Regions from separate parts of the Paenibacillus sp. Y412MC10 genome, predicted to be linked through region 1. Evidence: riboswitches for the same ligand, from Rfam matches in the RefSeq annotation. Region 1 holds a riboswitch; the other holds the start of a gene.

What was found. A riboswitch is a leader RNA that binds a small molecule or an ion and turns the genes downstream of it on or off. The one in region 1 is predicted to bind cobalamin.
Region 2: it holds a riboswitch for cobalamin, as region 1 does, so the genes downstream of both, GYMC10_RS25615 (ABC transporter substrate-binding protein) here and GYMC10_RS03355 (ribonucleoside-diphosphate reductase subunit alpha) in region 1, are expected to answer to the same signal.

Annotation. Positions count from the first base shown of each region.
Region 1 covers NC_013406.1:784,758-788,174, reverse strand. The annotation lists tRNA gene GYMC10_RS03365 (tRNA-Thr) at 315-386, opposite strand; gene GYMC10_RS03360 (MTH1187 family thiamine-binding protein) at 495-800, opposite strand; cobalamin riboswitch at 1,163-1,396, shown strand; gene GYMC10_RS03355 (ribonucleoside-diphosphate reductase subunit alpha) at 1,589-3,417, shown strand, end outside.
Region 2 covers NC_013406.1:5,857,697-5,861,113, forward strand. The annotation lists gene GYMC10_RS25610 (FecCD family ABC transporter permease) at 1-982, opposite strand, end outside; gene GYMC10_RS25615 (ABC transporter substrate-binding protein) at 979-1,983, opposite strand; cobalamin riboswitch at 2,239-2,442, opposite strand; gene GYMC10_RS25620 (histidine phosphatase family protein) at 2,595-3,395, opposite strand; gene cbiB (adenosylcobinamide-phosphate synthase CbiB) at 3,386-3,417, opposite strand, start outside.

The DNA.
Region 1 (3,417 bases):
AAGCGTTCGTTTACGTAAGCCCTCCGTCTGTTTTGCGCTATAAAACAGGTGGAATCCGATGTCTTACGGAGTTGCTCCGATATCTTGGACGCGGCCCTTCCGTTTATTTATAACGGCTTTCTTACCTTTACGTGGATCTATGCTCATAACAAAAAAGCCCCCCTACAATGTACTGTAGGAGACTCCGATTATACCGCATTTCAGCGCCTACGCTCGTCCATTACAACGAGAAGAATGCGTCGACCTGGCGATGCCTATCCGTTACATTCAACGAACGTCCAAACGTTGATATGGCGGGAAATATTAACGTAAGATGCTGGTGAAGGGAATTGAACCCCCGACCTACGCATTACGAGTGCGTTGCTCTACCCCTGAGCTACACCAGCACATGTGGTCCGATGATATTCCTCTCGAAACAACAAAAATTATTATAATACTTCGGCAGCAAAATGCAAGTCCTAATCTAACGGGAATATCCACCGAAATTGGCGGCATTACCCGCCTAACTTCTCCTGCACGGATCGGATCTTCTGTTTGCTCGAGGAGACCTGGTCCCTGCGGTCGTCAATTTTAACGGAAGTCGATACGCGCTTTGCCCCGGACAAAAAAGGCGCTTCATGCAAAGCCTCAATCGCCCGCCAGATCATGTTAAGCTCCCCCTCGATGATCGTGCTCATCGATGTCAGCTCATAGGAAATCCCGTCCTGCTGTTTCAATATTCGCTGCATCTCGGCGACATAAGCGCTTAAACTCGTGGTTGCGGTTCCGATCGGAATCACCGTTACCTCTGCTATTGCCATCTGAACAACCTCCCTCGTCATATCTCAATCACGTGATACTCTTCCATTTTCCAATTCCGGATACGGATATCATACCAATTTCGGTCCGCCATATCAAAGCCCTCAATTTTAGCTTCACACAAGATATAGTGTATCCTGTCCCCCTCATCCATATGGCTATATCCTATTTTGTCAAAACGAGAATATACGCGGTATCTGTGCAGAAAAGGTCGCATTTGGTCACAATCCAGGAAATCTTATCGCCTTTTGACAGTTTCTTAACTGGCACAATGACCGCTCGTTTGCTATAATTCTTTTTGCGTTCAATTTTAAGAATATGGTTTACAAACACAATATATTGGGTTAAATTAGATTAACAACAACCAAATATAGTGTATATAGGTGCCGGATCAACCCATAAGGCAGTCCGGCTTAATAGGGAAGCATGGTGTAAATCCATCACGGTCCCGCCACTGTAAGGGCTCTTAGGCTGTTCATCATTTTTTCAGCTTTCCTCATACGGCATAGCCACCGAACAATCGGATCAAGGTTTTCGGAAGGCACCGCCGGGAGGCAGAAGCCCGAGTCAGAGACCTGCCTATATGCAGCAGACACCAACCTACGGGGCTTTAGGTAAGTGTTCGTTAAACTTGCGTCTGTACATAACATCATGCCCGTTCAAGGGCTTATGTCAAACGTCATTTCCGATCACAGCGCACGGACATTTTCAAGCCTGCCCGCGGGTTTTAGAAAATGTTTTTTTGATGTCCTTTTTCATATTTCCCCCGAAGAAAGCGAGGAATTTATTCATGCCCCAGCTCGTAGTTAAACCGAACAACCGTCAGCTCGCCTTTGATGAAATTCGCCTCTCCGTCTATGCCGACCGGACTCTGAAAGGATTGGACATGCTCGATAAGGAGCGTCTGCTTCGCGGCGTCAATGCCAAATTGCGCGGTGAGCAAGTTACCGGCGAAGAAATCAGCAGCGCCTTCACGATGTCCGCCCTTGAGCTTGTAACCAAAGAGGAGCCGAATTGGAAGTTTGCGGCTGCGCGTTCGTTTCTGACCTCTTTATATAAAAAAGCGGCTACCAACCGCCGATACAAAGCATACCCGGAAGAACCATACGGTGCCTTCTACCCGCTCATTACGGAGCTTGTACAGAAAGGCATCTATCGCGAGGACCTTCTGACCAGCTACACCAAAGAACAAATCGAAGAACTCGGCGAATGCATCGATCCAAGCCGCGATCTGCTGTTTGATTACATCGGTCTGTTGACGCTGGCTGAGCGTTACCTGGCAAACGACTTTGACGGTCGCGTCATGGAACTTCCGCAAGAACGCTACATGGTCATCGCGATGTTCCTCATGCATAACGAGCCTGCCGACAAGCGTCTTGACCTTGTCAAGGAAGCCTACTGGGCCATGAGTAACCTGTACATGACGGCGGCTACGCCGACCATGTCCAATGCAGGTAAAAAAGTAGCCGGCCAGCTGTCCAGCTGCTTCATCGATACCGTGGACGACTCCCTGGAAGGAATCTTCGATTCCAATACGGACATCGCCCGTCTCAGCAAAATGGGCGGCGGCATCGGGGTATACCTCGGTAAAGTCCGTGCACGCGGCTCTGACATCCGTGGTCACAAGAATACCAGTTCCGGCGTCATCCCTTGGATTCGCCAGCTGAACAACACCGCTGTTAGCGTTGACCAATTGGGAACTCGTAAAGGTGCCATCGCGGTTTATCTGGATGTGTTCCACAAAGACATCCTGTCCTTCCTGGATCTGAAGCTGAACAACGGCGACGAGCGCATGAGAGCGCATGACGTGTTCCATGGCGTATGTCTGCCCGACCTGTTCATGGAGGCTGTCGAAGCTCGTGAAGAGTGGAGCCTGTTCTGTCCGCATGAAGTGAAGAAAATCATGGGCTGGAAAGACGAGAACGGCCGTCCGCTAGGTCTGGAGGACTTCTATGACCATACTCAAGGCGAAGGCGAATTCCGCCAAAAATACGCGGAAGCCGTAGCGAACCCGCTGCTGCCGCGCATTACCGTACAAGCCATCGACATTATGAAGCGCATCATGAAGTCCCAGCTTGAAACCGGTACGCCGTACATGTTCTACCGCGACACGGTCAACCGTGCGAACCCGAACTCGGCTCATGGCATGATCTACTCTTCCAACCTGTGCACGGAGATCATGCAGAACCAATCTCCGACGGTCGTTGAGCAAGAGGAGCTGGTTACGAAAGACGGCCAAACCCGGATCGTGATTTCCAAAATCCCTGGCGATTTCGTTGTCTGCAACCTGAACTCCATCCACTTGGCTCGTGCCGTACCTGCCGGTGTGCTGGAGCGTCTCGTTCCGATCCAGGTTCGCATGCTGGATAACGTCATCGACATTAACAATATTGAAGTTCTGCAAGCTCAATACACCAACAGCCAATATCGCGCGGTCGGTCTCGGCACCTTCGGTCTGCACCACTTGCTGGCGCTGGAAGGCATCCGCTGGGAATCCGACGAAGCCGTTGCCTATAATGACAATCTGTACGAACACATCAACTACCTGCTCGTCAAATCCAGCATGGAGCTGGCCAAGGAAAAAGGCCACTATCCGAAATTCAAAGGCTCCGACTGGGA
Region 2 (3,417 bases), 2.0 Mb from region 1:
CTATGAATGCCGTGACCACCCCGAGCGGGATTTCCGTCGGCGCCAAGACGGAGCGTGCTGCCGTATCGCACCAAACCATGAAAATCGCGCCGCCCAGCGCCGACAGGGGAACAATCACGCGGTAATCGGAGCCGGTGATCAGCCGAATCATATGCGGCACTACAAGCCCGACGAACCCGATCACGCCGGAAACCGATACGGCTGCCGCGGCAAGCAGGGTAGCGACGATCAGCACGCTGGTCTTCAGACGATCGACATTCAATCCCATATGAGCGGCCTGCCGTTCCCCGAGCGACAAAATGTTAAGCGCCCGCGACCTGCTCCATAGATATACGAAACCCACTGCAAAATACGGGAAAAGGATGGCCGTATACGACCATCCGCGCATGCTCAGGCTTCCCATCGTCCAGTACAGGATTTGGTTCACCGTATCTTTGGACATCACCGTCAGAAACGAAACGACGGCGCCCAGAAATGACTGCATGACCACCCCGGACAGGATGAGCCCATGGATCGGCAGTTTTCCTTGATCCCTTGCCAGCAGCAAAACAGCCCATAGGGTGCCTGCTCCGGTCAGAAACGCTACAACCGGCAGTGTGTAACCTCCGGCAAAGGAATATTCCATTCCGAAAAAAATCAGGGATGCCGCGCCAAGCGCAGCACCCGAGGACACACCGAGCGTAAACGGATCCGCCAGCGGATTGCGAAGCACGCCTTGAAAGGCGGCTCCGGCCACCGCCAGGGAGGCTCCAACAAGCATCCCGAGCAGGATCCGCGGCAATCTCACCTTCATCAGGATTTGCTCGGAGGAAGCTTCCCAGCCTGGAACGATGGAATCGCCGATTCCCGGCAGCCGGTGCAGCAGCATCGCTCCAATCTCTCTCACAGGCAGGTGAACGGAGCCGATTCCGAGACTGACAACCAAGGTTAGCAGTAAAAGGATCAGGCCGGCCGCACCGAATCCTGCAAGTTTTTTACTCATGGATTCATCAATTCCGGATAAACGGCCTTCGCCACTTCTATCAGTCCTTGCGTCACGCGCGGGCCCGGACGGCTGAGCAGATTGGCATCCACGGAAATAACCTGATCGTTCTTGATGGCTTCGATCTGATCCCAGCCGCCGCGCTCCTTGATCAGCTGATCCAATGTTTTCTTGGTGGCTTCGTCCACCACATCGTCCGTGTACAGAATAACGTCCGGGTTCGCGGCGATGATGTTCTCCTCGCTGATTTCGAACCAGCCTTCCGCATCGCCGGCTGCATTGACGCCGCCAGCTGCGGTAATGATCTCATCCATGAACTCGCCTTTGCCGACGGTCCATCCCGGAGAGAACTCCACGTACACTTTCTTCTTGTCTTCATCCTTCACGGATTTCACGGCTTCCGTAACGGCAGCCAATTCCTGCTTCATCTGATCGACGACCGCTTTCGCCTCGGCTTGACGGTCCGTAATTTGACCGATCAGCTCGATGTTCTCCATCACCGCATCAATGGTTTTCGGATCGTTGACGAACAGGGTAACGCCAAGCTCGCGCAATTTCTCGGCATTCTGGGCATTCATCGAAGCCGCGAATACCACATCGGCGTCGGCTGCGATGATCGCCTCTTCATTCACCTGGAACCCGCCCAGTTTAGGCTTGGATTTGGCCGCTTCGGGGTAATCGTCGTTATCGGATACGCCAACGATCTCCTCATCCAGTCCCAATGCAAACAGTTTTTCCGTCTCGGACGGAGTCAGGGACGCAATCTTGGTCGGCGCTTTCTCAAACGTCATTTCCACGCCCGTTGAATCCTTGACGGTCAGCGGATACGTGGTCTTAAGCTCTTCCGCCGAATCCGCCGGCGCTTCGTTATTCTGCTCTTGCTGCTGTGCCGGCGGCGTCGCATCCTTCGGTGCTGCTTCTTCGCCGCCGCAGCCGATCAAGGCCAGGGCCATCAGTATGGCTACCAGAAGTACGGACCATGTTTTGTTTAATGCTTTCATCTCTTGGAATCCCCCTAAACATAATTGAGAACCTGGCGCAATGTGTCTAAATTCCTTCGACCGATCCTTAACTGGTAAGAAACGTTCAATCTTCATACCCCTAAGAAGCAAAAATCCCCGACTCCTCGATGACAAGGACTCAGGGATTACGTTTGTATCATAAGGACGCCGGGATAACCGTTCAACGATGGCGCCTTAAACTTCCGTCCGCATGGCTCCATGCGTCCGGTAAACGTAATCCTCTCCTCGAAGGACCGTCTTTCATTCGCTGAGGGCAGGTCTCCTGACTTGCAGGTTGTAACGACTTCTCCGCCTTCCCAAGCGCTAAAGGCTCAGTGGCATATGGAAAAGTCCCTGCTTCACAGTGGCGGGACCGTGCCGGACTTGCACCGGCTTCCCTATTAACCCGGCAGAAAACAATAACGCCCTCTGTCCGGGACCCTCGCAAATCATATGAATTTATGGATGATAGGCCAAGCATGGTTTCTCTGCACAAGATTATAGGCGATAAACCATCCCCTTACAACTGAAAGTTTCGGGCGTTTCGATTGCGTCATGACACCGATTTAGCCCGTTATCGCCTATTCCGACCGAAATCATACGTTTTCGTTTTATTCGCTTAACCGTACGCCCCGCCAGCGTGCTCCGTCCCATGTCAGCTGCAGCTTGAGCACCTCGCCCGGCATAACCGACGTCGCCCAGAATTCCGTATCCGGCACGGTAGCCGCTGCCATCTCCCGAATAACGCCGCCGTGGGTGACCACGAGCACGTCAACGCCTTCAGCGCGCGTTTCACGGCCATCATCACCACGCCTGGCCTCTGCCTCTGCCTCTGCCTCTGCCTCTGCCTCTGCCTCTGCCTCTGCCTCTGCCTCTGCCTCTGCCTCTGCCTCTGCCTCTGCCTGCGCAAGGGTATCCGGAGCTTCCTCCATATGCAATAATTCCTTCACATCCAAATGCAATCCCGACAAAAAAGCCTGGACGCGGGAACCGAAAGCTTCCCAGCTCTCCCCGCTGGGCGGCGTAACTTCCGCGGGGTTATCGATCCAGCGCCGGTAGAGGGAATCCGTCTTCAAATCCTCGTAGGTCTTTCCTTCCCAATCCCCGAAATCCAGTTCGCGCAGCCGTGGGTCATATCGTACGCCCGGTATAAACTGGCCCAATATGTCATCATCAGGAACAGCACCCCTTTTTGAATCCGATAAGATCACATGGAGCGTCTGCCGGCAGCGGAGGAGATCGCTGCAATAGATCCGGACAAAATGCCTGCAGCGAAGTTCCTCCCGCAGCGGGAGGAGCTGTTCCCTTCCCTCAGCCAGAATTCCCTGGTCCTCATGGCCGAGATAACGGCGCTCCTCGTTCCACAACGTGCGGCCGTGGCGGACCAGATGCAGGATGATCCTCATATCCATAGGCTTCCTCCTGCCGCGGCAG